Linked DNA regions of Desulforapulum autotrophicum HRM2. The protein of the gene in region 1 interacts with the protein of each later gene in a pairwise test. Links are inferred from orthologs where the notes say so. Each region holds a gene or a part of one and is shown on either strand. Other genes may lie near its edges. The genes, in order: lpdA and HRM2_RS20005.

What was found.
Region 2: the proteins of lpdA (region 1) and HRM2_RS20005 interact in binary tests that used the Escherichia coli proteins (3 or more experiments, as listed by UniProt). The link is inferred for Desulforapulum autotrophicum HRM2 from one-to-one orthologs.

Annotation. Positions count from the first base shown.
Region 1 is NC_012108.1:2,849,187-2,864,161, forward strand. Bases 5,583-8,540 are described here. They hold lpdA (dihydrolipoyl dehydrogenase), read left to right. Parts: upstream 5,583-6,323; coding sequence 6,324-7,757; downstream 7,758-8,540. Other genes in these bases: HRM2_RS12430 (aminomethyltransferase family protein), read right to left, coding at 5,583-6,095; HRM2_RS12440 (Lrp/AsnC family transcriptional regulator), read right to left, coding at 7,905-8,348; HRM2_RS12445 (ABC transporter ATP-binding protein), read right to left, coding at 8,417-8,540. Outside these bases: lipA (lipoyl synthase), read right to left, coding at 1-688; lipoyl(octanoyl) transferase LipB, read right to left, coding at 697-1,458; aminomethyl-transferring glycine dehydrogenase subunit GcvPB, read right to left, coding at 1,443-2,930; aminomethyl-transferring glycine dehydrogenase subunit GcvPA, read right to left, coding at 2,930-4,261; glycine cleavage system protein GcvH, read right to left, coding at 4,278-4,676; more of HRM2_RS12430, read right to left, coding at 4,788-5,582; more of HRM2_RS12445, read right to left, coding at 8,541-9,130; HRM2_RS12450 (ABC transporter ATP-binding protein), read right to left, coding at 9,130-9,903; HRM2_RS12455 (branched-chain amino acid ABC transporter permease), read right to left, coding at 9,903-11,213; HRM2_RS12460 (branched-chain amino acid ABC transporter permease), read right to left, coding at 11,242-12,156; HRM2_RS12465 (ABC transporter substrate-binding protein), read right to left, coding at 12,499-13,680; ATP-dependent chaperone ClpB, read left to right, coding at 14,023-14,975. UniProt on the Escherichia coli protein: Lipoamide dehydrogenase is a component of the glycine cleavage system as well as of the alpha-ketoacid dehydrogenase complexes.
Region 2 is NC_012108.1:4,560,226-4,575,214, reverse strand. Bases 7,238-10,209 are described here. They hold HRM2_RS20005 (ATP-dependent helicase), read left to right. Parts: upstream 7,238-7,779; coding sequence 7,780-9,639; downstream 9,640-10,209. Other genes in these bases: HRM2_RS20000 (transporter substrate-binding domain-containing diguanylate cyclase), read left to right, coding at 9,707-10,209; HRM2_RS20010 (phosphomannomutase/phosphoglucomutase), read left to right, coding at 7,238-7,757. Also shown: HRM2_RS20040 (glycerate kinase type-2 family protein), read left to right, coding at 1-1,111; HRM2_RS20035 (Crp/Fnr family transcriptional regulator), read left to right, coding at 1,215-1,892; HRM2_RS20030 (ATP-binding protein), read right to left, coding at 1,947-2,714; HRM2_RS20025 (HD domain-containing protein), read right to left, coding at 2,818-3,555; hcp (hydroxylamine reductase), read right to left, coding at 3,632-5,275; HRM2_RS20015 (undecaprenyl-diphosphate phosphatase), read left to right, coding at 5,523-6,353; more of HRM2_RS20010, read left to right, coding at 6,402-7,237; more of HRM2_RS20000, read left to right, coding at 10,210-13,513; HRM2_RS19995 (HD-GYP domain-containing protein), read left to right, coding at 13,545-14,945. UniProt on the Escherichia coli protein: A helicase with DNA-dependent ATPase activity. Unwinds DNA duplexes with 3'-5' polarity. Translocates on single-stranded DNA with 3'-5' polarity. Initiates unwinding more efficiently from a nicked substrate than double-stranded DNA.

The DNA.
Region 1 (14,975 bases):
GAATACTACATCCATGGGCCACAAGATCCTTCATGGTCTCCAGAAGTTCTTCCCGTGTTTCACCCAGACCCACCATTAATCCTGATTTCACAGGAATGGCTGGATTTATCTGATGTGCCCGGGCAAGCAGTTCAAGGGAACGATGGTAGATCGCCTCAGGCCGTGCCGTCGGATACAGGGATGGGACTGTTTCAATGTTGTGGTTTAGCACCTCAGGCCGGGCATCCATAACTGTTCGAAGGGATGACTCACTGCCGCCAAAATCAGGAATCAGCACCTCAACCCCGATCAAATCGGGCAGGGTTTCCCTGAGGGCTTCAATGGTCCTGACAAAATGGGCCGCTCCCCCATCTTCAAGGTCGTCCCGGGTGACCGAGGTGATCACCACATAGGTTAGTCCTAGGGCAAGGGCTGCCCTGGCAACGGATTCAGGCTCCGTTGCGTCGGGCGCCAAAGGTTTTCCGTGACTGACATTGCAGTAGCGGCAATTCCGGGTACAAAGATCCCCAAGAATCATAAAGGTTGCCGTGTGGTTTGCGAAACAATGCCAGATATTCGGGCATTTTGCCTCCTGGCACACCGTGTGGAGGTGTGCACCCTGAACAAGCTTTCTCACCCGTTCAAATTCAGGCCCCCTTGGAAGGGAGCGTTTGAGCCAGGCAGGTTTTGCAGTGGTTTGAGTGTTCATTTTTTTCCTCAAAAAAGAGTTTCCAAATGGTGAACCAGTCGGTGTTTGGCCCTGTCAAGGCCAGTAGAGCCATCAAGTCCATTGGATTTTTCCTGGCCAATACACTCCCTTTGGATGGATGTCATGGAAACGTCGGTCATGCCACAGGGATTTATCCAGGAAAAGGGGGCAAGATCCAGATTAACATTCAGGGCAAGGCCGTGGAACGAGATGTTGTGGTGTATGGCAAGGCCCACGCTGCCGATCTTTTTTTGAACCCCCTGGCTGGTTACCCAGATACCATGATTTTTCGAATTTCGACCGGCCCTGACATCAAAATCAAGGCAGGTGTCGATCATGGCCTGTTCAAGGGTGTGGACAAAATCAGCCACCCCGATCTTCGCCCTTGCCAGATCCATGATGGGATAAACCACCACCTGGCCCGGTCCGTGGAAGGTGATATTACCCCCCCGGCCCGTTTCAATCACACAGATTCCCCGGGTTTCAAGGAATGCATCATCAACCATGAGGTTTTCCCTGCCGCCCCTTCGACCCAGGGTAAAAACAGCCGGGTGCTCGACCACCAGAATCACATCTGCTCCATGGGGGTCATCAACCTTTTGAGCGACAATTTTTTTTTGAAGGACAAAGGCAGTCCCATAGTCCATCAGGCCCAGGTCCTGAACCCGGCGACAACCCTGACCCCCCCGGGGGGTCTTAAAGACCGAACCCATTGGACGGCCATTCGTGGCTCGTCCTTTGGCCGACCCATTGTTTAACCGCACAGGCATGGCTTCCTTGCCGCTGTTACCTCGTCCAGGCGTTGCATCTTTGGCAGATGGGGGGCGGACCTGACAAGATCGGGGTTTGTCCGGGCCTCCTCGGCAATGGCCTTGAGGGCATGGATCAAACCATCAATGGTCTCCTTGGATTCCGTCTCTGTGGGTTCTATCATCAGGGCACCGTGGACAACCAGGGGAAAATAGATGGTCGGCGGATGGAACCCGTAATCCATGAGCCGTTTTGCCATGTCAAGGGTGGTCACCTTGTGGGGAGCCTGGCCCTTGTCGCTGAACACACATTCATGCATACAGGGCCTGTCATAGGCAAGATCAAGGGTGTCCTTAAGACTCTCCTTGATGTAGTTCGCGTTGAGAACGGCTAACTGGCTGACCCGTTTCAACCCGTCGGGCCCCAGGGATCTGATGTAGGCATAGGCACGGACAAGGATTCCGAAATGACCGTAAAAGGTGAGCATCCGCCCAATGGAATCCGGGCCCTTTTCCTTGAACGAAAACCCCTTGTCATCTTTGACTATCCGTGGTCCCGGCAAGAATGGCACCAGCTTCTCCACCACAGAAATGGGTCCGGACCCGGGCCCACCACCCCCGTGGGGAGTTGAAAAGGTCTTGTGCAGATTGTAGTGGACCACATCCATGCCAAGGTCACCGGGTCGTACTATGCCGAGAACCGCGTTCATGTTGGCGCCGTCTCCGTACACAAGGCCACCTTTCTGGTGAACGATATCACAAATTTCTTTTAAGTCTTCTTCAAACAGCCCCAGGGTATTGGGATTGGTGATCATTATCCCTGCCGTGTCCTCGTCCATGGCATCGGCAACAGCTTTGGGGGTCAGCATACCAAGTTCCGAGGATGTGATGTTCACGGGCGAATATCCGCAAAGGGCTGCACTTGCGGGGTTGGTTCCGTGGGCCGTGTCCGGAATGAGAATCTTTGTGCGCTGGCGTCCGTTCTTTGCATGATAGGCGTGGATAATCATCATTCCTGTAAGCTCACCATGGGCACCGGCTGCAGGCTGCAAGGTGGTGGCTGCCATGCCTGCAATCTCGGCAAGGAATCCTTCGAGGGTATGCATCAGCTCAAGGGCGCCCTGGGAAAGATCCGGGTCTGCCAGGGGATGGGCTGCGGCAAATCCAATCCTTGCCGCCTGGACATCGTTGGTCTTGGGGTTATACTTCATGGTACACGACCCAAGGGGATACATGGCAGAATCAATGCCGATGTTCCATTGGGAAAGCCGAGTGTAATGCCGGACAACATCAAGCTCATAAAGTTCAGGTAACTCGGGTGCTTCGCCCACAAGGTCAGGGTCAAGGGGGGATACTTCAACATCCGCCAGGGGAATTGAGATGCCGCATCGGCCGGGTTTACTCTTTTCCCACAACAGGGGTTCCTTGAAAATCAATCCTTGGGTGCCATTGCCGGTTTCTGGTTCTAGGCCGGTTTTGTTTGGGGTTTCCATTATTTCACCTCCCTTGCCAGGGTTTCCATATCCTGCCTGGAAAAGACTTCGGTTGCGCAAAACAGATAGTGGTTGGCCAGGGCCGGGTAATAGGGCTCAAGGTCAAGGCCTGCCACCATGTTGAAACGGGTTTTAAGGGTCTCTCGCTTTTCCCTGAACCCGTCATTCACCTTTAAGACAAACTCGTTGAAAAAGGGTCGGTCAAAGGCCGGTTCAAGGCCTGCATCCTGGAGGGCAGCCTTCAGGAATACGGCCTTGTCATGGTTGATCTGGGCGATTTTACGCATACCAACCCTGCCGGTAAAGGCCATGTACATGCCCGCAGCCATGGCGTTTAGCCCGTTGTTAGAACAGATGTTGGAGCTGGCCTTTTCACGTTTGATGTGCTGCTCACGTGTGGCAAGGGTCAGTACAAATCCGGGTTCGCCAGCCATGTCTGTGGTTTTTCCCACATAGCGGCCGGGCAGGGCGCGCATGAGATTTTTGGTGGACGAGAGGATTCCAAGGCCCGGACCGCCAAAACTCTGGGGGATACCAAGGCTCTGACCTTCGCCGGCAACCAGATCTGCGCCAAAGCTTCCGGGGTTTTTCAGTAAGCCATAGGCCAGGGCTTCGGTGAACGAGGTGATAAACAACGCTTTTTTTGAATCAGCAATGGCCTTGACACGGGCAAGATCCTCAATGCAGCCCAAAAAATTAGGGCTCTGCACGGCAATGCCGGCCACATCAAGGGTATCAAGCAAGGAAAAGTCGGTGGTGCCGTCGGGATTTTGGGGAAGCTCGACCATGGAATAGCCGGCCGGCGTCAGGTAGGTTTTGATGATTTCCCTGTGAAAGGGATGAACCAGGCTTGAAACGGCCACGGTTCGGGTCTGTTTATTTTTCCTGAGTGCAATTAACAGGGCCTCGGCAAGGGCCGTTCCGCAGTCATAGTGGGAGGCTGTGGCGATATCCATGCCTAAAAGCGCGGTGATCATGCTCTGGAACTCATAGATACCCTGGAGGGTACCCTGGCTGACCTCGGGCTGGTAGGGAGTGTAGGCCGTTGCAAACTCAGATCGACCGATCAGATAGGAGAGGGCGGAAGGGATGTGATGGCTGTAGCTGCCGGCCCCAATAAACACCCGGGACCTTGAAGCTGCCCCCATGGAACCGGCAAGGGCCTCCATGTGGTCGTTCAGAGCCCACTCGTCCATGGCCGGGGGCAGATCAAGGGGCTCCCTGACCCTGAACTTTTCAGGTATTACGGTGAAAAGATCCTCAAGAGAGTCCATGCCCGTGACGGACAGCATCTCTCGTATGTCCTGGTCTGTATGGGGTAGATAGCGCATGGTTTTATCCTTCGTTTTATCCTTCTAAAGATTCAAGGTAGGTTTTCTTATCCATTAAAAGGTCCATCTCAGCGACATTGGACGGCTTGACCCGGATGATCCATCCGGCACCATAGCAGTCGTTGTTGACAAGTTCAGGGGCATCTTCAAGCCCTTGGTTAATCTCCACAACTTCGCCGGAAACAGGCATATAGAGCTCTGAAACCGCCTTTACCGATTCAACAGTACCAAACTCATCCCCCTTTGAGAAAGAGGTCCCGATTTCAGGCATCTCCACAAAAACAATCTCCCCAAGCTGATCCTGGGCATAGTCGTTGATGCCGATGGTGAAAACCGTGTTCTCGACCTTTGCCCACTCATGGTCCTCGGTGTAGCGTACATCTTCCGGCAGATTCAGTTCATTAATTTCTTTCATTGGCTTACCTCCTTATCGTTTTTATATGAAACACTCACCGAAGCTTCATCAGTGGAGGTGTTTCAGACTTCGTTGTGGCCGGATACCATCTATCGCTCCGGCCGTGCCGGTTTATATAAAATTACTTATCTTCTGCCGCGCCGTACGATGGGGACGCACGTCGGTTACAAGGGTCACAGTCAGGGTTCGTTTGTTCTCCTTGAGCACCACTTTGCTACCCATCTCCAGAGGGCTTTTTACCCGGATAAAACCGCAACTGAGCCCTTTGGGAACAAACCCTTCGGGCCGGTCAGGCGAGGTAATGCTGATAATCTTCTGGTCAATCCACCCGATGCCCATGTCCGTTGCACAGGTCAGCACATTGCCCAGCAGGTTGCCCTCAAGATCAAACACCTGGGCCTTTTGTCCCGACGACACCTTTCTAAGATTCTCGCCCACAAAGGCATGGGTGTAATAGGCATCTTTGGGATCAAGCAACGCCTTGTCGCCGATGAACGCCTTGGTAAATCCGGACCCGTCGGGTTTTAGTGACAGGGCAAACATCCATGGATGGTTGATGAACTTCCACGATCCGATATCCTGGTGGGAAAGGGGCAGCACTGCGCCTGCCCGCAACGAGTCCCTGGCCCCAAGTCCGCAGGGGATGACATTGTACGACCGGTCCTGCCCAAGGATGTCGGTCCAGAGATCAACAGCCTTTTCAGGGGCAATGAAAATCTCAAACCCGAATTCACCGGTGTAGCCCGATCGGGAAAGCAGCACCGGGGTGCCGTCGGTGAGCACCACCTGGGAAGACGGACTGAATGCAGGATCCATATGCCCCTTAAAGGAAAAGTAGGGCATGGTATCAAACACCTGTTCCGGTGATTGGATCAGATGCTTGAGAATGCGCAACGAATTTTTTCCCTGGATGTCGATCTTGGCAATCTTGCCCGTGAGGTCTTTGATGACCACATCAAGTTTTTTTCCATGCCCGGCAAGATGGGCTGTCACTGTTGCACCCATGCCGGCATTAACGCAGACCATAAAATCCCCAGGCCCAATGCAATAAACAATAGCATCATCTACCGTATGGCCCTGTTCGTCAAGGATGGCACCATACACACACCTTCCCTGGGCAAGACTGGCAAGATCCCGGGTATGGCAGCGCTGGAGAAGGGCCAGGGCATCGTTGCCCCTGACCGTCACACAGGCCATGTGGCTTGTGTCAAAAATGCCTGCTGATTCAAGGACCGCAAGATGTTCATTCTTGACCCCTGTTTCGTACCAAAGCGGCATGTCAAAACCGCCGAATTCGGCCATATTGGCGTTGTTCTCCCTGTGCCAGCGGTTCAACGGTGTGGTCTTAAGCATGTTTCCCATGGTGTTAACCTCGCTGTTTTTTGCATTTTTGTTCGTAACTTGAGTTTGATCTTTCATGCATTTCGCAGTAACGTGTTTATAAAATAAGAACATTTTATTAAAAAAATAGCAATTGCGATTAAAGATAAATCCATGAAAGACTATTTAGTTACAAATTGATCTTATAGTCAATTAAATTATTGTTTTTTTAAATTATTGGAAATATATATATTAAAAATTGATTGATTCAACTATATTATCTTTAATAAATCTCAATAGCCACCCCTGAAAAACTAAGGAGAAAAGATGGCAGAGCAAATAGCAATCATTGGTGCAGGCCCTGGCGGTTACGCGGCAGCCTTACGGGCGTCATCCCTTGGGGCAAAAGTAACCCTGGTTGAACGAGAGGGGGTCGGCGGGACCTGTCTCAACTGGGGGTGCATCCCCTCTAAAATCATGAAAACCACGGCAGACCTGCTGTTGAAGTTCAATGAAGCGCAAAAATATGGCATCAATGTTCAAGGCCCGGTGGCACTGGACATGGTTGCCCTGATGGCAAGAAAACAGGCCCTTATCCAGACCCAGCAGCAGGGGATTCTTTCCCTGCTCAAAAAGGGCAGGGTTACCGTTCTAATGGGCAGGGCAAAGATCAAGGCCATGGGCCTGTTAACGGTGACCGACGATTCCGGCACCAGGACAGAGATTGCCTTTGACCGCTTGATCCTTGCAACCGGAACCATTCCTCTGAATGTCCCGGCCTTTGCATTTAACGGGCGGACCATCCTTTCCAGTAACGATCTTCTATCGCTCAAACAGATACCACCATCAATCATCATCGTTGGCGGTGGGGTAATCGGGTGTGAATTCGCCTTTATCCTCGCAGCCCTTGGTTCAGCCGTCACCGTTGTGGAAGCCATGGATCGCCTGCTCCCCCTTGATTCCGTTGACACAGCCTGTTCCAAACTCCTGTTGCGGGAGATGAAGAAAAGAAAGATCAAGGTAATCCTGGACCGGAGCGTCACCACCTGTGAACCCCATGACAGGGGCGTCAGTGTCATGGTGGGTGCCTCACCCTTTTCAAACCTGAAAACCGGTGCAACGGTCACGCCGGTCAAGATCGAGGTGTCTGCCATGGCTGTCTGCATCGGCCGCACACCCCTTTCAAAGGATCTCGGACTTGAAGCCATTGGCCTTAAAACCGATGGGCAAGGGTGGATTCCGGTTAACGACGCCATGGAAACAACGATCAAGGGTGTCTATGCCATCGGCGATATCACAGGCCCAGCAAATATCATGCTTGCCCATGTGGCCACCCATGAAGCCATGGTAGCTGCAGAAAATGCCACAGGGGGAACCCGGACCATGTCCTACAATGCCGTACCCAACGCAATATTTACCATGCCTGAAATCGGGACGGTGGGCCTTTCAGAGGAAGGGTGTCAAAAAAAAGGAATTGATGCACAATGTTTTACCGTTAATTTCAGAGCCATTGGCAAGGCCCAGGTCATGGGAGAGATAGCGGGTGAGGCAAAAATCGTACTTGAACGACCGTCAGGCCGGGTGCTCGGTCTTCACCTGATCGGCCCCCATGCAACCGATCTTATTGCAGAAGGCGCACTTGCCGTAAAAAAGGGGCTCACCATTTCAGATCTTGCTGAAACCATACATGCCCATCCGACCCTTGCTGAAATCGTGTCGGAACTGGCACTCAAGGCCACGGGCAAGGCCCTTCACGGTTAGAGAACCGGCTGACCGAAAACCCGTGTTTGGGCAAAAAATTGCCCATATGCAAGGCGCAAAAAATTCTGAAACCGGAGCGTACTATAGTACGTGAGGATTGCAGGATTTTGCAGCAACGCCGCAGATGGGTGAGTTTTCGTTCAAACACTATAATACATAGGGCACCTTCATGTTAAACGACTTATAAACCACAAAAGTTTCAACAGAACCAACCCCCTCAACTGTGGAAATCTCGTCCGTGTAGAACTCAAGGAGCCCAAATCCGGGCTTTAACAGCACATGGACCATGAGGTCGTAGCGGCCGGTAACAACGCTTACGGAAATGACCCCGCGAAGATTGGATATCTCTTCGCCTTTTTTGACAAGGTCCATCTCTTTAAGCTTGATGCCGATGATAACGGTGTTATGACCGGGGATGGCAGAGGGGTCAATTCTTCCGCAGATATCCAGAATGCCCTCATCTGTCATCCGGTTAACCCTTGCCCGCACGGTGTTTTCTGTAATGTTGAGCAGTTCTGAAATAGCCTTAAAGGATTTGCGGCCCTCCCTTAATTCCTTGATGATCCTGATGTTGACCTTGTCTATTTTCATTTCACTCTCAAGGGTTCACGGCTACCCCAGCAAGGCTGCCGTGAACCCTGTCTATTCCGGATTAAAAATTACGCCCCAAGATAGGCTTTTTTTACCTCGGGATCAATCAGCAGATCGCTGGCCTTTCCCTCGAGCACGATGTTGCCGTTTTCAAGCACATAACCCCTTTGGGCAAATTTCAAGGCAAGCCTTGCGTTCTGCTCGACAAGCAGGATGGTGGTTCCCAGCCGGTTGATTTCCTTTAAAGCCTCAAACATGTCAAGCATGAGAAGGGGGGCAAGGCCCATGGAAGGTTCATCCAGAATCATGATCTTTCTGCCGCTCATATAGGCCCGGCCCACGGCCAGCATCTGCTGTTCACCGCCGCTCAGGGTTCCGGCCAGCTGATTCTTTCGTTCATCCAGCCTCGAAAAAAGATCAAACACCCATTTTTTGTCCTTGACCATCTGGTCCCTGTCTTTTCTTGCAAAACAGGCAAGGGTCAGGTTCTCCGTGACCGTCAGGTTGCCAAAGATCATCCTTCCTTCGGGAACATGGGAGATGCCAAGCTTTGAAACCACTTTGTCCGTGCTGTATTTAAGGATATTTTCACCATTAAATTTTATGACCGACCCGTGGACGGAGGGAATCATTCTTGAAATGGCCCTCAGGGTGGTGCTTTTACCAGCACCGTTGGCGCCGATTATGGTGACGATTTCCCCCTTGTCCACGGAAAAACTGATGCCGTGGAGGGCCATGATGTTATCGTATGCGACAGTCAAATTTTCTACAACAAGCTGCATCAGGTTAAATCCTCCTTGCCAAGATACGCTTCGATCACCTTGGGATTATTCTGGATCTCCTGGGGAGGTCCCTCAGCAATAATTTCGCCAAAGACCAGCGTTTGAATGTACTCACAAAGCTCCATCACAAATTTCATTCGATGTTCGATTAGGAAAATAGCCACCTTGAATTCCTGGTGCACCTTTCGGATGATTTCAATCATCCGGACAAGTTCGTCTGGAGTCATGCCGGCCGTGGGTTCATCCAGAAACAAAATTTTGGGATTAATGGCCATGGCCCTTGCCATCTCAACCCTTCGCTGGGCCCCATAGGGGAGATTTCCAACCTTTTGCCGGGCAAACTGGGCAATGTCGAAAATCTCAAGCAATCGAAAGGCATTTTCCTCGATCTCTTTTTCCTGGCGCCTGCAGGCAGGGGTATTAAAAAAAGCGCCCAATAGGCCGTAGGTGAGCTGGGAAAAGTGGGCCATCTTGATGTGGTCGAGCACATTCATGTGGCGCCATAAAAGAAGATTTTGGAAGGTTCTGCCAAGGCCCAGGGCGGCGATCCTATGGGTCTCCATGCCCTTGATGGATTGACCGTTGAGCATGATCGATCCCTGGGAGGGGGTGTACACCCCGGTGATCAGGTTAAAAATGGTGGTCTTGCCGGCCCCGTTAGGCCCGATCAGTCCGTTGATCTGCCCTGGTTCAATGGTGAGATTAAAGTCGTTGACGGCCCTGAGCCCGCCAAAATAATGGGTCATACCTTTGACCTGGAGAAGCGGTGACATTATTGGCGACCTCCTTGGCTTGACAGGACATTTTCGGTCTGATTATTTCCAGGTTGACGGTTTCTGGATCTCATGAGACCTTTAATGTTGAAATCCGTAAACGAGATAAGGCCGTGGGGACGAAAAAGCATGACCAGGATCAGAATCAAAGGAATAATAATCCATTTGAACAACTCAAGGGGCCGCAGGGCTTCGCCAAGGACCGAGATGCTCACGGCTCCAACAATGGAGCCCCAGATCGAATTGAGACCCCCGAAATAGACCATGGCAAGGATTTCGGCAAGTTTTTGAATGCCAAAGGTGGCAGGATTGACGTAGCGCAGCACATGGGCAAAGAGTCCACCTGCAATTCCAGCCCAGAAGGCGCCAAACATGAATGCCGTCATCTTTGTCTTGCGGGTGTTGACGGTCATGGAATCTGCAGCAGGCTCGTTGTCCCTGACCGCGTTAAGGGCCTTGCCCATGGTGGAACTGACAAAGTTGTTGATAATCCAGATGGAGATGGCCATCCAGGCAAACACCACGGGCAGCGAGGCATAGTTGGGCTGACTGCTCATGCCCCTGGGGCCACCCAGGACCTCCAGGTTCTCGATGGCGCTCTTGACAATGAACATAAATGCAAGGCTGATGATGGCCAGGTAATCTCCCCGGGTTCGAAACGAGGGAATGGCAACGACCAATGATCCAATGGAGGCCACAAAACCGCCTGCAATCAGAATCAAAGGAAACATCCAGGGACCCAGCCAGGCCGGCAGAAGGGCCGCACCAAATAGTTTGTCATCGGCAAAAAAAAGCAGGGTCAGGGCCGATGAGGTGTAGGCACCAAGGGCCATGAACCCCGGATGGGAGCAGGAAAATTCGCCCTGGTATCCGTTGATAATGTTGATACTGATGGTCAGAATCACCGACACCATGGTCAGTTTCAGCACCAGAACCCTGTAGTCGTTGATGTCTGCCCAGATGTGAAGCACCCCGTAAAAAGCTGCAAGATGAACCAGGGTCGCAATCACCAGGGGTAAATGCTCAAGCAGGCCTGCCAGCCGGTTTGTCAACGGAGCCGTTAATTTTGCCACAAGGATGACGGGCACAGTGTAGATCAGAAGGTCATAGGCAATGACGCTGGGGATCATCATGGGATCCTTGAACATGATGAGGGTGCCGAATATGGCCGGAATTTTTGGCAGACCGAGGTAGTAGGAGGCGGCATCCCCGAGGAAATATTCCAGGGTTGCCGCAACAAAAGCGCCCAGAATCCACCCCAGAAGCGGAACCGTTCCAAGGGATCTCTTTATCTTTTTTATGGTTTCCATTTGCTGTCCTGTTGAATAGGGGTTAACGCTAGAGCCTTAGACTTGCACTGTGGGCCATTCCAAAAAATCCCCTGGGTCGAAAGGTGAGGATGACAAGAATGATCGAGTAGGCAATCAAATCCCTGAAGGTTGAGGGAAATATCATGGCCACGAAAATTTCAATGAACCCGAGCATGTAGCCGGCCAGGGCCGCGCCCATGATGGATCCCCTTCCACCAAGGATGGCTGCAACAAAGGCCTTCCATCCAATGAGAATACCCATGTAGGGGTCAAGAACGGGATAGGCCTGGCCGTAGAGGATTCCTGCAACCGATGCAAGCCCTGCACCAATGGCAAAGGTGAGGGGAGCAATAACGTTGATGGACACCCCCATGAGGGGAACAGCAAGGAAATCATAGGACATCGCCCGCATGGCCATGCCCCACTTGGTTTTCTGGATGAAAAGATGCAGCCCAAGCATGAGAAGAAGGGAGATCACAACGATCATCACCTTGACATTGGTCACATAGATACCGCCAAAATTGTAGGTGATCGATTCGATCAGGGGCGGAAAACTGAAACGCTTTGCCCCCAGAATGATGAGGTTGCCCGTCTCAAAAATGATACCGATCATGAGTCCTGTAATGGCGGCCGAAGCCCTTGGCGCACCCCGGAGGGGCCTATAGCCCACAACTTCGACAAACACGCCCACAAACGAGGCAAGGAACATGGTGATGACCACGGTGAAGATAAAGATGAGCCACCCCGGCATGATGGCGGAAAAAAGCGTCAGAAAAAGGGTTGCCACGCCAAACCCGATATATGTCCCGACCATGAAGATATCGCCGTGGGCAAAGTTAAACAGCATCAGAACGCCGTAGACCATGGAGTATCCAATGGATATCACGGCGTAGAAGCTTCCCCACTGCAGGGCGTTGATCAGGTTCTGAAGAAAATAATCCATTGACCGGCTCCTGTTGATTCGTAAAAAATTAAAATCTTTATAACCGTCATGGCCGGAGCATGGTATCTGCTCTGGCCACAACAAATGATACACTCCTCGGATTGCAATGCTTCGATGGGAGTTCTATATAAAAAAACGTAAAAACTGCCGCCGGGCCGTTTTTTGGGCCGGGCGGCAGCAGAATGTTCCTACTTACTGCCCGACCGAAAACCCGTGTTTGGATGAAAACTTGCCCAGATGCAAGGCGCAAGCAAAGCTAAAACCGGAGCGTACTGTTGTACGTGAGGATTTTGGCTTTGTGAAGCAACGCAGCAGGTGGGTGAGTTTTCGTTCAAACACTATTTACTCGGGGCAGATGGATTTATAGAATTCATACTCACCCTTGTCACTGATGCGAACGATGACAGCACACTTTTTGGGGTCTCCCTCTTCAGTGAAGGTCATGTTCCCGGTGATACCTGCAAAATCCTTGATGGTTGCAAGGGCGTCACGAACGGCCTTACGGTCTGTTTTGATCTTGCCAGTAAGTTTACCTGTTTTTTCAATGGCGGCCTGGGCAAGGCGAAGGGCATCCCAGGTCAGGGCAGCCACATCATCGGGCACATATCCATAGGTTTTATTATACCGGTCGATGAATGCCTTGGTTTCGCCCTTGGCACCGGCTGCAGCATAGTGGGTGCTGAAAAACTGACCATAGCAGGCCTCGCCACACAGCTCGATCGTTTCGGCAGATCCCCAGGAATCGCTTCCCACAATGGGTCCTTTCCATCCAAGGGCCTTGGCCTGCTGAACGATGAGGGCAACCTCGTTGTAGTACTGGGGGGTGAACAACACCTGGGCGCCGGACCGACTGATCTTTGTCAGCTGGGAACTGAAATCGGTATCCTTGGTGGTAAAACTTTCATAGGCAACCACAGATCCTGGACCGTGGAGCTCTTCCCAGGACTGCTTAAAGAACTCAGCAAGTCCCTTGGGGTAATCGCTGGCCACATCGTAAAGCACGGCAGCCTTGTCAAAACCGAATTCCGTGGTGATGAACTTTGCCACAACAGGACCCTGGAAGGGGTCAAGAAAGCAGCCCCTGAAAACATAGGGCCGGTCCTTGGTGGTTGCGGGGTTGGTGGACCAGGGGCTGATCATGGGGGTTTCGTAGTTGTTGGCCACATCTCCTGCCGGAACAGCCTGCTTGGAGGACTGGGGGCCTACGATGACAAGGACGTCATCCTGGGAAATCATTTTTGTGTTGGCCTTTACTGCAGACTCAGCCTTTGACTCGTTGTCCTCAATGACCAGTTCCACGGGATATTTTGTACCGCCGACCACAAGGCCACCGGCTTTTTCAATATCCTCAATCCACATCATGGCGGCAAATTTTGTTCCCTCCCCGACTTTGGGAATGTCGCCGGTCATGGGGGCATTGATACCGATTTTAATCGTTGTTTTTCTGCCAAAGCTCCACGCATTTGTTGAAACCACCATTAAGACTGCGGAAAATGCCATTGCTAACCACGCCAATTTCCTCATGCTACCTCCTTGTCTTTTAGAGTAAATTAAATTATCATCAATAATCGCCAAAAGTCAGTCGTTTAAAGACTTTTAGCGGATACCATACCGGGGTTTTCAAGGCAACACAAATATAATTCAACCAATTTTCCAAGGGGTTGTAGAAATATATTTTTTTTAAAAACTCTATAAAAAATTATTCGTCAAACAATGAACAGCGCAAATTAGCAACACAATTATCATGAAAACATAAAAAATTATATTTTGCCATCTTTTGTCCGATTGACACCTATTTAAAACGTATTACTATAGCAACAGGATTACATAAACTCATACTTTTAAATAAATAAAATTGGAGATCCCATGAAATTTGACAAACTCACCATCAAGTCCCAGGAATTGATCCAGACAGCCCATGACCTGGCACTTAGAAAAAACAATCAGGCCATTGATCCCGTGCATTTCCTGAAGGCCATTCTGCTGGATGACCAGGGAATGTCCACGGCCATCCTCAATAAAATCGGTGCTTCAACCGACAATCTCATGACCTTTACCGACCAGGCCATTGATGCCCTTGCAAAGGTGGAGGGGGGAGGGGATCTTTTTTTATCGGTTCCTTCAAAAAAGATCCTGGATACCGCCTTTGTTGAGGCAGAGGGTATGAAGGATCAGTATGTGAGCCAGGAACATATCCTTCTTGCCCTTTGCATTGCCAAGGACAAGCCCCGTGAACTCTTGAACAAAGAGGGGGTCACCAAGGATAAAATCCTGACCGTTCTAAAGGAGATGCGGGGGGGCCAGACCATTGATTCGCCCAATCCTGAGAATACCTTCCAGGCCCTTGAAAAGTACGGCAGGGACTTGACCGAACTTGCCCGACTGGGAAAGCTTGACCCGGTCATCGGAAGGGACGATGAGATCCGACGGGTGGTCCAGGTGCTTTCAAGGCGACGTAAAAACAATCCTGTGCTCATTGGCGAACCTGGCGTTGGAAAAACCGCCATCATCGAAGGGCTTGCCCAGCGAATCGTTGCTGGCGATGTCTCTGAAACCCTGAGAAATCGACGGGTAGTCGCCCTGGACATGGGAGCGCTTCTTGCCGGTGCAAAGTTCAGGGGTGAATTTGAAGAACGGCTCAAGGCCGTATTAAAAGAGGTGGAACGGGCTGAAGGTCAGGTGGTCCTGTTTATTGATGAGCTCCACACCGTGGTTGGTGCCGGCGCATCTGAAGGATCGGTGGACGCTTCTAACATGCTCAAACCTTCGCTTGCCAGGGGAACCCTGCGATGTATTGGTGCGACAACCCTTAACGAATA
Region 2 (14,989 bases), 1.7 Mb from region 1 along the record:
GGGTGATTACTTATACCGGGGAATGGTGATCGTCAAAAACGGTCATGCCGGTGACCTTGACGCTGTTGAAGTGGTTGAAGCCGGGCATCCGCACCCGGACCAGGCCGGATTTGAGGCCTCCCGTCGATTGGCCGGGATGGTGGAAGAGGCGACAGCGGACGACCTTGTGTTCTGTCTTATAACCGGTGGGGCAAGCTCGCTTTTAACACTGCCCATTGACGGTATCACCCTTGAAGACAAACAAACCGTGACCCATGTGCTGCTTGAGTGCGGTGCTGACATCCAGGAAATAAATACCATACGCAAGCATCTTTCTGGGATAAAGGCAGGGCAGTTGGCAAAAAAAGCCTATCCCGCCCAGGTGATCACCCTTATTGTTTCAGATGTCATCGGCAATCAGTATACCGATATTGGTTCTGGACCGACAGCGCCGGATCATACAACCTTTCAATCCTGTTGGAACATTATTACCAGCTACGGGCTCGAAGACAGATTGCCGGCCAACGTCATCCGGCGGATTGAAGCCGGTGTTCATGGGCGAATTCCTGAAACCCCGAAAGAAAATGATCCGGTTTTTGAACGTGTCAACAATATGATCGTTGCCGATAACCTTCTGGCTCTGCAGGCGGCACAAACCAAAGCAGAACGACTGGGATACAACACCCTTATCCTTTCTTCCGCACTGGAGGGAGAATCCAGGCAAGTTGCCAGGTTTCTGGCTGCCATTGCCATGGAAGTCAGGCAGACCCATCATCCCATCGCCCCTCCGGCCTGCCTGATAATCGGCGGTGAAACCACAGTGCAGGTCAAGGGTAGCGGCAAGGGTGGTCGTAATCAGGAACTGGCCCTGGCCATGGCCCTCAGCCTGAAAGCTGCCGATAACATTTATGCCCTGTGTGCCGGAAGCGATGGTTCGGACGGAATGACAGATGCCGCCGGTGCCATTATTGACAACACAACGGTTGGGCAGGCAAGATCTGAGAAACGTGATCCTTGGATGTATCTAAACAACAATGATTCCTATAATTTTTTTAAACCCATGGGCAACCTCGTGATCACCGGCCCGACGTTAACCAATGTTATGGATATCAATATTATGATTATACCCTGAAAAAAAGGTGGTGTCTTCCGTTCAAGCAGGAGATAGTCACTTTTGCGGGTGAGCCGTTTGAAAAAGGGTTGTGCTCGTGTCTGTCATGTTATAAAGGGATACGATGAAATCAACAGCAGAAACGATCGGAAAAGTACCCCTGTTCCAGGGACTTGACCCGGAAAACCTCAAGGAAATCATTGCCATATGCGAAAGAAGATCCGTGCAGAAGGGCGAGATTATTTTTACGGACGGGGATGCCTGTAACGGGTTCTATGTGGTGGAGACCGGTAAAGTCAAGGTTTTCAAGCTTTCGTTTGGCGGCAAGGAACAGATCCTCCATATTTATGGGCCTGGAAAACCCTTTGGCGAGGTGCCGGTCTTTACGGGGAAAAGTTTCCCGGCATCTTCGGTTGCCATTACCAATGCCTCGTTGATTTTTTTTCCAAGAAAAAGGTTTGTTGAACTTATCTTAACCCACCCCAATCTTGCCCTGAACATGCTGGCTGTTCTTTCCATGCGGCTCAAAGAATTCACCATCATGGTGGAGAACCTTGCATTAAAAGAAGTTCCGGCCCGGCTTGCCTCCTACCTCATGGCCTCGATCAAGGATAGAGATAAACCCGGTTTGGTGAACCTTCCTGTGTCTAAAACCCAGCTTGCAGGCATTCTTGGGACCACTCCTGAGACCATTTCAAGAATACTGGCCCGTTTGACAAACGAGGGATTCATAACTGTGGACAACCGGTTAATAAACATTGTTGACCCGGATGGTCTGGCAGAGATTTCCGAGGGGGAGTAAACAAGCCTGCTGGGGGGCAGATCTGAAATCCATCCCCCCTTAAAGCTCCCGGGATCAAACGATGGTTCCGGCGTTGATCTTGTTGGGCTTAACTATTTCGCCCCTGGCGCTGATTACCGTTTTTGTCATTGGAATTTTTTTGTCTGCAAGGGCCATGGCCCGTTCCAATATGCCCGGAAGCCCGGAGCAGCAGGGCACCTCCATGATAAGGACAGTGATGCTTTTGATGGTGTTTCCGGCAAAAATCTGGGTGAATTTTTCCACATAGGCGTCTTTGTCGTCAAACTTGGGGCATCCCATCATCACGACTTTGTCTTTCAGGAAATCCTGGTGGAAAGAGCCGTAGGCAATGGGCACGCAGTCGGCTGTGACGAGCAGGTCTGCATCCTTGAGAAAGGGTGCCGTGGGCGGAACCAGTCGGATTTGAACGGGCCAGTGTCCCAGGGCAGAGGCGGACTCACCCATTATCACCGGTTTATTGGCCGTCTGGCAGGCACTCTCGTCCAGTGTTGAAAAGGTGTGCAGGGTCTCTGACGGGCAGCCGCACCCTGACGATGCAGGTGCGCTGTTTTTGTCTTTGGATTTTAAAAAGGCCTCCACAGCCTCTTCATCAAAGGCATCTGCCTCCCTTTCCACAAGCGTTAAGGCACCCTGGGGGCATTCGCCCATACAGGCCCCAAGGCCATCGCAGTACTGATCCTTTACCACCTTTGCCTTTCCATCAATGATTTCAATGGCACCTTCGGCACAGGAGGGAACGCAGTTTCCGCATCCGTCACATTTTTCTTCGTCTATCTCTATTATTTTCCGCATGATTTTCATGGTATATCCTCCTGGGTTCAGGTATTCACACCGGTTTTGATCCCGGGTTGTATGTCTGGTGCTGCTGTTCTTTGCTCTGTTCTTCTGTCGGCGGTTTTTCGGCTTATACCTCCGGGGTCAGGAGAACCTTGGCTGCTTGTTCCCTGCCGCTCTGGGTTAGAAAAGACTTGTTAATGATGGCTTCAAGCCTTGCCCTTTCCAGGGGGGTCTTTTTTTGTGCCTCCTCAAGGTTTGTGATGAGGTCGGCATCGTAAAGCACCTTAAAGTTGAGTGTCTCTTCGTCCCTCGGGTGGTGATGGTGGCCGACAATGTCGCATACCTCTTCGATGAGATCCGCCTTGGCCTTGAGGTGTTCAAGGATTTGTCGTGCAACGGGCGGGCCTTCAATCTCCTGATATTCAGGTGCGTTTGAGTTATATTTTTCCTCGGCTTTTTTAATACCGATGTCGTGGAGATAGGCGGCACACAGGATGATGGCCAGATTTCCAAGCTCGGCCTTACCAATGGCTTCGGCATAGCGTGCCACCCTTGTGGCGTGGCCGATTCGCTTAAAATCCGTGTGAAAATAACGCTTCATCTCCACGGCCACCCTGTCCTTTAGAAGATCGTCCCTGTTGGCCAGGAACTCTTTGGGAAGGGTACCGAGGCATTGTTCTGCATATTGGCAATAGGAGGCGCAACCAAAATCCAGTTTCGGGTTTACCATCCGCTTGCCGCATCCCTTGCATACCCGGGATGTGTCATCCTTGAAAAATTCAATAATGGTGCCGCATTCAGGGCAAGGTGTTTCGAAAATGGCTTCCTTATTCCAGTACTGGGTATCTTGACCCGGGCATTTCATGGAGGGCCTCCTTTGTGGGTTGATGGGGTCAGGCCTGTTTAAGTATAAGGACCTGACCCCGAATGTCATTCTATCGTTAATTTCCCTGCATCATGGCTGCAATATCACCCTCGGCATCGCCAATGGGCTTGATGTTAAAATTTTCCACCAGCACCTTGAGTACCGCAGGAGAAATAAAGGCAGGAAGGGTTGGTCCAAGTCGTATGCCTTTCACGTTCAGGTGAAGAAGGGCCAGAAGAACCGCAACCGCCTTTTGCTCGTACCAGCCAATGTCATAGCTGATGGGAAGCTCGTTGATATCATCAAGGCCAAATACCTCCTTGAGTTTCAGGGCAATGACGGCAAGGGAGTAGGAGTCGTTGCACTGTCCCGCATCAAGCACCCTTGGAATTCCGCCGATATCGCCGAGGTTTAGTTTGTTGTACCGGTATTTTGCACAGCCTGCCGTGAGGATAATGGTATCCTTGGGAAGCTTTTCGGCAACCTCGGTAAAGTAGGCCCGGTCCTTTTGCCTGCCGTCACAACCGGCCATGACAATGAAGCGCTTGATGGCGCCGGATTTTACCGCTGCAACCACCTTGTCGGCCAGGGCCAGCACCTGGTTGTGGGCAAATCCACCGACAATGGTGCCTGTCTCGATCTCCCGGGGGGCAGGGCAGGTCTTTGCAAGGGCGATAATTTTTGAAAAATCTTTTGCTCCGCCCGGCTTACGATCGGCAACTTTTTCAAGACCGGGATATCCGACCACGCCTGTAGTGAATATTCTGTCCCCATAGGTGTTACTCTTTTTGATGGGAATGATGCAGTTGGTCGTCATGAGAATGGGGCCGTTAAACGACTCAAATTCCTCATTTTGTTTCCACCAGGAGCTGCCGTAGTTGCCCTTGAGGTGGTCGTATTTCTTGAATTCAGGATAGTAGTTGGCCGGCAGCATCTCTCCGTGGGTATAAACATCAACCCCTGTTCCCTGGGTCTGCTTCAACAGTTCGTCCATATCCTTCAAGTCATGGCCTGAAATCAGGATGCCGGGGCGGTCACCCACACCGATGTTGACCTCGCTGATCTCGGGATTGCCATAGGTTGAAGTGTTGGCCTCGTCCAGGAGCGCCATGGTGACCACTGAGATCTCACCGGCCTTGAGTACCAGACCCACCATCTCATCCACACTCAGATCCCGGGTGGTTGAGTCAAGGGCTTCAAGGATAAAGGTGTAGATCTCATCTTTTTCCTTGCCCAGAATCGCTGCATGCTCGGCGTAGGCCGCTATGCCCTTGAGGCCGATGATCAGAAGCTCCCTCAGGGAGCGGACATCCTCGTTTTTTGTGGCAAGAACCCCAACGGTTTTTGCCTTGTCCTGGAATTCGTCCACATTGGTGGACATCCAGGTGGCTGAGTCGTGGAGCGCTCCGGTGATTTTGCCCTTGATTTTGTCTGCAATATTTTTTTTAAGGGCAACGGCCTGATTTACCCAGTCAACAAGGCTTGCATCGTCAAAGTTGGCATTGGTGATGGTGGTAAACAGCGCCTTTGAAGCAAACCTTGCGGCCTCTGTGGTCATGTCCACCCCAGCTGCTTTTCCCTTAAGGGTAAGAACGGCGATGCCTTTGAGGTTAAAAATCAAAAGATCCTGAAGGTTTGCCGTCTCTTCTTTCTTGCCGCACATCCCGCTGATGGTACATCCCTTGTTTTTTGCCGTCTCCTGGCATTGAAAACAGAACATGGTCGTCCTCCTTGAATGGTTGTTTGTGTGGGAACTCTTTAACCGTGAAATAGATATTATCTGATTAAGTTAAGGATTTCCTTGATCTATATCAAGTAAATAGAAAATTATTCAAACCAATCAAATCTTGATATTTTTTGCCATAGACGATATTTACCTAGGTTGCGGCAGAGAATGGTGCTGTTTTTTGTGCCGAATTTTGAACAGGGTTGGATAAATCTTACAGGAAGGGTGTGGTGGAGTGGATATGGAATTATATCAGGGTGTTGTGCTTGGCGTTCTACAGGGGCTTACAGAATTTTTACCGGTTAGTTCATCGGGCCATCTTGTACTGGGCCAGAATTTTTTTGGCATTACAGAACCTGCCCTTTCGTTTGACATCAGTGTTCACCTGGGAACCCTTTTTGCCGTTGCCCTTGTCTTTTTTAAAGAGATCAAGGCCATGGTCGTCAGCCTTGGACGGCTGGTGCAGAACCTGGGTTCACTGAAGAATTTCAAGCAGGTTGTCAAGGCAGATGGAGATGTCCGGCTTGCGGCCCTCATCATTGTGGGATCCATTCCAACGGCAGTTATCGGGCTGATTCTGAAAAATTATGTCCATGCTCTATTTTCTTCTCTGGTGATTGTGGGCAGCATGCTCATGGTCACGGGAACCTTTCTCTGGTTGACCAGACATTCAACACCCGGGGGGAAAAAGGTCGAACAGATTGGGTTTGGAACGGCCCTCTTTATCGGAGTCTGCCAGGGGGTTGCCGTGATTCCGGGGATTTCCAGATCAGGTGCCACGATTGCAGCAGGTCTTTTTTCCGGGGTGGAGCGGGAAACAGCGGCAAGGTATTCGTTTCTGCTGTCCATGCCCGCCATTGCCGGTGCAGAGATATTGAGTCTCAAAGAGTCTTTTGCCACTGGTGCAGGTTTTGACACAGTGACCCTTTTAAGCACCCTGACCGCTTTTATCGTCGGCACACTGGCCCTGGTGGCGCTGTTGAAAATTGTCAAAAAAGGGAGATTCTATCTTTTTGCCCCCTATTGCTGGGTCGTTGGATTGATTTCAATTATAGCAGGATTTGTCGCCTAGGGGCATATCGTGAATGATATCTGAATTATTGTTTAAAAAGGAGGAAATATGAATCCGGGAATTTTCAGGGAGTACGATATCCGGGGAATTGCAGGCAAGGAGTTTGTGGATGAAGATGTGGTCAAAATTGGTCGGGCCTATGGCACCCTCCTTGACCGGGACAACAATCGACGGGTGGTTGTGGGCCGGGATTGCAGATTAACTTCCGATCATTATTCCGTCCTCTTTATCGAGGGTATCCTTTCAACCGGATGTGATGTCATTGATATTGGTGTCTGTCCCACGCCCGTGCTCTACTTTGCCATCCACCACCTCAACGCCCAGGGTGGTGCCATGGTGACTGCCAGCCACAACCCGCCCGAGTATAACGGATTCAAGCTCATGAACGGGCCTGACAGTATCCACAGCCAGGGACTCCAGGAGGTGAGACGGATCATCGACTCGGGCGTATATGTACAGGGACGGGGAACCATTGAAATCAGCGATGCCCTCACCCCCTACATGGCCTATATTCAGGAGAATGTCTGCCTGAAACGACCCCTTCGCATCGGCGTTGATGCGGGCAATGGCACGGGCGGCGTCACGGCCCTGCCGGTCCTCAAAGGTCTGGGATGTGAGGTCCATGACCTTTACTGCGACATGGACGGCACTTTTCCCAACCACGGTTCAGATCCCACGGTCAAGGCCAACATGGTTGAACTCATTGACCTTGTCAAAGCAAAAAAACTGGATCTGGGCGTCGGGTATGACGGGGATGCCGACCGCATCGGCGTAGTCGACGAGCACGGGAACATCATCTACGGGGATCAGCTCATGGTAATCTTTGCCAGGGAGATTCTCAAGCGCAAACCCGGGGCTACCTTTATTTCTGAGGTCAAGTGCTCCATGGTCATGTACAATGACATTGAACAACACGGGGGCCGGGCCATCATGTGGAAGACGGGCCATTCCCTGATCAAGAAGAAGATGAAAGAGGCGAATGCCGAACTTGCAGGTGAGATGAGCGGCCACATGTTCTTTAAGGATCGGTATTTCGGTTTTGACGACGCCCTCTACGCCACTTGCAGGCTTCTTGAGATTGTTGCTGATACGGGCAGGACCGTATCCCAGCTGATTGAAGATCTTCCCGTCACCTTTACCACCCCTGAGATTCGGGTTGAATGTGACGATTCCAGAAAATTTGACGTAGTTGCCGCCATTACAGAGCAGTTTAAAAAGACCCACGAGGTCATTGACATTGATGGCATGCGGGCGCTCTTTGGCGACGGCTGGGGGCTTGTGCGGGCCTCCAACACCCAGCCTGCCCTGGTGTTGCGGTTTGAGGCATTAACACAACAAAGGCTTGTTGAGATCAGATCCATGGTTGAGACGGCCCTTGAAAAGATCATTTCCAAGACACCCTAAGGGAGTTAAGTAGTAAAAACCAATGGAATTATCCGAACAGCAGCAGACGGCAGTCCTTCACACGGGGTCACCCGCCCTTGTGGTTGCAGGGGCAGGATCCGGCAAGACCCGGACCCTGACGGCAAAGATCATGCACCTCATCGGCCAGGGGTTTGATCCCACAAGAATCCTTGCCATCACCTTTACCAATAAGGCGGCCCAGGAGATGAAGAGTCGCCTTTATAAACTGTCCGGCCTTGGGTATGCCAAGTTTCCCTGGGTCAGGACCTACCATTCGGCCTGTCTTGTTATTTTCAAGACCCATAGCCATGAGATCGGTTACTCATCTCCCATCCAGATCTGCTCGATTTACCAGCAGAAAAAGATCGTGACGGAGATCCTTGTGAACAACAACCTTGAAAAAAAGCATGCCGGCAATCTCATCTCCATCATCTCAAGGGCAAAGAATTCGGCCAATCCAGACCGTTATTTTGACGAGCACCCGAGGATGGGCATAATCCGGGTGGTTGATCTTTACAAGGCGTATGAACAAAGATTGTTTGAGGCCAACCTGGTTGACTTTGACAACATCCTGCTGAAAACCCGGGACATTCTCAGGGATTTTCCCGAAATTCAGCAGCGGTACAAGCAACAGTTCACCCACATCCTTGTGGACGAATACCAGGATACCAACAATCTCCAGGACGAACTTACCAGGCTTTTGCTGGGTGATCACGGTAATCTTTTCTGCGTGGGGGATGACTGGCAGGCCGTGTATGGGTTCAGGGGCAGCAATGTTAACCATTTTCTTCAGTTTTCCAACCGGTATGACAATGCCAGGATTTTTCGCCTTGAGGAGAATTACCGGTCGGCCGATGAAATTGTCCAGGCGGCCAACGGGCTCATTGATTTTAATGCCGACAAGATGGACAAAAAGTGTTTCTCCCAGAAAAAGGGAGGGGTGGTCGAAATCCACGAGTTTTTTTCCGAAGGTGAAGAGGCCGAATGGGTTGCAAAGCGCCTCAAGGCCTTGAACTGCAAGGGTGAAGGCATTGATTTTGACAAGATTGCCGTGGTCTACCGCACCAAGTTCTGTTCCCTTGCCTTTGAAAAGATATTCAGGATGTTTAAAATTCCCTACCGCCTCATGGGTGCCCAGGGTTTTTTTGAACGGATGGAAATTCTGGACATCAATTCCTATCTGAGCGCGGCCCAGTTTCCCAACGACGACGTCTCGTTTGAGCGGATCATCAATACCCCTAAAAGGGGGATCGGGCCAGCCATGGTCAAGAAGATCGGCACCATGAAAGAAGAGGGGATGAGTCTGTCCGGTGCTGCCAGAAAAATGGTCCAGGAGCGGGTGCTGACCCCCAAGATCCATGGTGAGCTCTCAAAGCTCCTTGAGCTGCTGGATTCCCTCTGGGACCTGCCGCCCAACCAGGCCATGGAGCGGGTGCTGGATGGGACAGCTTACTTTGATTACCTGAAGAAAAAGGTCAAGACCGAGGCTGAATTTATCTCTAAAAAGGAGAACATCGAACAGCTGGTCTACACGGCACGGGAGAAATCCACCATCCTTGAGTATCTGGAAGAGGCGGCCCTGATTCGGGAGGACACCAAGGACGAGGATGACGACGGGGAAGGGGTGGCCCTCTTGACCATCCACTCGGCCAAGGGACTTGAATTTGACACGGTGTTCGTGGTCGGGTGTGAGGAAAAGCTTTTCCCCCACTGGCGATCCATTGATGCCGGAGAGCAGGCCATCCAGGAAGAAAGACGACTCATGTATGTTGCCATGACAAGGGCCGAACGCTTTCTCTATCTTTCCCATGCCAATTATCGAAAAGGTCAGTTTGCCATGCGGTCAAGGTTCATCGATCAGATTGAGGAATGTATGGCGTGAGTGTAAGGTAAAGCCTTGGTCCGTCACGATTTAGCAACTGTAAAATATGTGAAGTAAGGATACCATCATGGGACAGTCTGGTTTTTGTATACGAGGGATGGCGTTGATAACGGCCATGGTCCTTGTGTTTGTCCTGGGTGTTCAAAGGGGTGGGTGCGCCACACACGATCTTGAGACGGTGATCCTGCAGCTTGACTGGAAGCACAATGCCGAGTTTGTCGGGTTTTATGCCGCAAAAGACCAGGGGTTTTACCGGGAAGTGGGGCTTGATGTCCGATTTGTCGAACCAGGACCCCATACCGATCCTGTCCGGGAAGTAGTGGCCGGACGGGCCGATTATGGCCTTGGGCAGTCTGATCTTGTACTTGGGGCCATGAAGGGGCGACCCATTGTTCTGCTGTCTAACTTTTTAAAGCGATCGTCGGTTTTTGTGGTGGCAAGGCCGGAGATTGAGCAGGTGTCAGACCTTGCCGGAAAGGCCGTCATGGGCGATCCAGCCATGGGTAAGGTTGCCGAGCTTGCCCATATGTTCAAGGCAGGCAAGTTGGATCCTGGGACCTTAAATTGGGTCCCCTCCACCTTTGATGTCGATGGTTTTGCCCGGGGAAAGGCCGACGCCATGGTGCTCCATGTAACGGACCGGCCCTTTGTGGGTACCCCCGGCAGGAGGTATTCGGTCTTTACCCCGTCGGATTTCGGGGCCGATTTCCTTGGCCAGAGCCTTTTCACCTCAAAGGAGTCCCTTGCAGACCATTCAGACCGGGCAAGGCGTTTTGTCGAGGCCAGTTGCCGGGGATGGGCCTTTGCCATGGACCAGGATGAGGCTGTGACGGCAGCCCTTGTTGCAGCCCATGTTCCAAAGAAGAGCCTTGAGACCCTGATTCTTGGCGTTCGGGCCGTTAAAAAACGGGTCCTTCCTGCCACCTATGACCTGGGGACCATGGATCGTTCAAGCCTCCAGCGAATCGCCGACACCTTTGTTTCCCTTGGCATGGCTGATTCAGACTATGACCTGAGTGGTTTTATCTTTGACCCCTCCGGAGGGATGACCCCCCTGACACAGGTATCCCTGACCGGGTTGGAAAGAAGATTCCTGGCCGATCACCCCGTTGTAACCGTGGCATTTGAGGATAATTCCAAACCCTTTTCCTTTGTTGCCGACCAGGGCCACCAAGGGTTTGCCCATGACTATTACGGGCTTCTGGCCAAAAAAACCGGGCTTCAATTTTCGTCGGAATTCGGCTCCTGGACAGCCAACCTGGATCGGTTTAAGGCCGGGAAGGTGGACCTTATCGATGGGATCTCGTTTGACCGTGACCGCCAATCGTTTACCCTGTTTTCCCCACCGTACTACACCATTCCCCTGACCCTGTTTACCCGGAATGAATTTGGTTTTTATTTCAACATCTCCCAGCTTTTTGGACGACGCGTGGGCATTGTCCGGGATGTTTACTTCAAGGAGGCCCTTGCCGGTTATCCTGAAATTAATATTGTTGCCCTTGCCGATACCCAGGCCCTGATGCAGGGACTTTCAGAAGGCCTTGTGGATGCCGTTATCATCAACCTGGGCGATGGTCTGAGTACCATCAGGAAACTGAACCTCACCAATGTACGTTCTGCCGGAGCCATCGCCCTTGAAGGGAAAACAAAGGAGGACCTCAGGATCGGGGTCAGGGTGAACCTGCCCGTTCTTCTGACCATCGTTAAAAAGGGAATGGCTGCCGTTACCGCATCTGAGCTTGCATCCCTGAGGGACAAGTGGCTGCTGCCGGCGCCGGGGAGTACGGGGTTGAGAATTCATCTGACGGACAGTGAAAAGGATTTCCTGGTAAACCACCAGGTAATCCGTGTGGGAAACGAGGAAAACTGGCCTCCGTTTGATCTCAATGTGGATGGTGAAGCCCGGGGGTTTGGTGTTGACCTGCTAAAGCTTGTGGCCGATCGTATCGGCATTCATCTGGAATTTGTCCCGGACCATACCTGGGATGAGACCGTGACCCTGTTCTACGACAAAAAGATTGATGTACTCCACAGTCTCACCCGGAACCAGGAGCGGGAAAAGCACGCCCTTTTTTCCCTGCCCTTTTATTCTTCACCCCATGTGCTGATGTGCCGGAAGGATGCCCCGCCCGTGACCGACATCAGGTCGCTTTACGGCAAGACCCTTGCCATGCCCGAAAAATGGGCCGTGGTCGATTATCTGCGACTGCACCACCCGGAAATCAAACTCATATACACAGCCGACACCATGGAAGCCCTGTCCGAGGTGTCCCAGGGAAGGGCTTTTGGCACCATTGAACAAGAGGCTGTTCTCCATTATTTCATGAAAAAGTATGGGTTCTCTTCGCTTAAAAAGGCCTTCACCTTTGATGAATTTGACAATCTTGGCAACGCCTCCATGTACATTGCCGTTCGAAACGACTGGCCCCAGCTCATGGATCTTATGGACAAGGCGTTGAAAACGGTTTCTCCAGGGGAGATGGCAGGCCTTGAGGTCAAGTGGTTTGGCCAGGCAAAACAGAACCACTGGAACAGAGGCGGCACCCTTGAACTTTCGGGAGGGGAAGAGGCCTTTTTGAAAAATCTAAAAAAGATACGATTCTCCATTCATTCGGACGCCATGCCCTTTGAGGGGGATGAGGGCGGTGCACCGGCCGGAATGGTGGCCGACTTCATTCCACTCTTTGAAAAAAAACTGGGCGTTCCCTTTCAATACGTTCCGACAGCCGCCAATGCTTCAGCGGTTGATACCCTGAAGTCCGGCCGATGCGACCTTTTGCCCATGGTGGCCGTTTCCCATCTTGTGGACGAAAACCTGGGTCTTACCGAACCCTATCTTTCCCTTTCCGTGGGAATCATTGTGAATGAGTCATTCCCCTTTATTAAGGGTTTGGGAGACCTGGCCGGCAAGGATGTGGGAATCGTACGGGACAGTGATCTTGGGCCGGCCCTTGTGGCAGGCTTTCCCCTGGTGGAGTTCAAGACCGTGGGGAGCGTGGGCCGGGGGTTGCTCGAAGTCTCATCGGGAAAATTGTCCGCCCTTGTGGTCGATCTTCCGGTTGCCTCCAACTATATCGAAAAACTGGGCCTTTCCAATCTCAAGGTGGTCGGTCACCTGGATCGGTTAAAATCCATCGGTATGGCAACCCAGCAAAAGTCAGTGGAACTCAATCGCATCATGAGAAAGCTTGTGGATTCCCTGACCAGGGAAGAGGTGGACGGGATTTATCAGAAATGGGTCACCCTCCGATTTGAGCACAGGTTTAACTACAAAAACATGTGGCGGTACCTGTTTATTACTGCCCTGCTTTTTTCTGGTATTCTTTTCTGGAATCGTAAACTCTCAGCCTTTAACCGGCAGATGGCTGAGGCCAATGCAAAGCTTGAACAGCTTTCTGTCACGGACCGGCTTACAGGACTCTACAACCGCATGAAGATTGATGACACCCTGCTTGAAGAAATCGGGCGGGTGTTAAGATACAACTATCCCCTTTCCTTGATTTTAATGGATATAGACCTTTTTAAACAGGTCAATGACACCCATGGGCACCAGGCAGGGGATGCGGTTCTGATTCAAATGGCAAAAACCATGGATAAAAATATCCGATCTACCGACATCTGTGGCAGGTGGGGTGGAGAGGAGTTTATGGTCATCTGTCCCCATACGGATCTCAAGGGCGCCCTCAGCCTGGCGGAACATCTCAGAGAATCCATTGCTCGACAGATCTTTCCCCATGTGATAACCCAGACAGGAAGCTTTGGCGTGGCCCAGTACGGGAACGGCGATTCAGAGGCCGATCTCATTGCCCGGGCTGACCGGGCCATGTACCTTGCAAAGGAGGGGGGCAGAAACCGGGTGGAATCGGTTTTGTGATTCCTGTTTCTAACATCTTATGAATAAAAAATTGACTAAACAGAAGAGTGACGGGTTTTTATATTTTCCCCTTGGAAAACTTGCCAAAGATGAAACGATCTTCAAAGATGCAGATAAACGCAGCTTTCGAGATGCATATAAATTTATTTTAAAGCCGATTCTTGGTAAACAGCTTGCCGTCAACACCTACTATAAAAACGACTTGATTGCCGCAGCTAATACCCGGATTACAATGGATCTGCTTCGTATCTTTGACGAGCTTAAAATTAATTTCAAGGTTAATCGGGTAGAAATCACTGAAGAAGAACGAAACAATGCCCTTGATTCTGCAATGGCACAGATCATGAAAATCAAGCATGATTTTTTTAACGCCATGGACAAAAAAGAGATCCCGGCCATGCAAAAAACACTCAAGGGCTTTCTTCGCGAAACCCTGGCCTCGTGTAAAATGGACCGTTTCCACGCCCACGATGAATTAGTGGCAGGATACCTGGCGTTTGCCAATAGCGCCATTACATCCCAGGACCAGTATCTGTGGACGGCCATGGCCCTGAAAAAGATAATTGACAACGAGAAACGGATTTTGGGCCTGGGAAAATCGGAAAATGGTGAAACCATCGAGCATGTCGTAAAAACCACATGGCTTTCGCTAATGCTTGCCAGGAAACTGGATGATTTTGATAATTCTGATTGTGAAACCCTGAGTATCATCTGCATGGGCCATGACGGGGGAAAGGTCCTTGTGCCCGAAGAAATACTGTACAAGAAGGGACGGCTGACCCAACTGGAAAACGATATCATGAAAAGCCATGTGCTGTTCTCCTATCTGTTTGCCTCCAACAATCAACAGGATCTCAATTTTGAATCTTTTGCCATGGCTCTGCACCATGTCAAGGAAAACAAATCTTTGGCCCAGAGCTATGGAATCATGAGTGACACCCATACCTCGTTTTACGAATATCTCACACCTGGGGCCCAGACAAAGCTCAATGAAATTTACCATTCAACCAAGAAATATTACCGTTTAATCAGCCTTGCAGACACCTTTGAGGCCATTGCATCCCCCCGGGTTTACAAAAAGGCATCTTCCATCGGGGCAACCCTGTCCATCATGATCAGCAGTCATCAAAAATACGGGTTGTTTTACCCCCCGTATTTAGAGGCGTTTGTGGGTTTCTGGATACAGGAGGTTCTTCCTAAAAATCTCAAGTTCAGAATCAATGACGAGATCCTGGATCTATATTGTAAAAAATTATCCTTAACGTTTGAGCAAAGAGAGCACTGCAAAGAGAATTGTCTGGGGGCAATTATCAACTCCTGCTCAACCTTGGGAACCGATATACATTGCGTTGTTTTTGATCCTGGAACCCGGAAGGTAGTGTTTGAGCTGTCATTTCCGCCAATGGTACTTTTAAAGGATTTCTATTTTTAATCCCTCAATCCTGATCCTTTAAAATGTTGATACAGGCGGTTTAA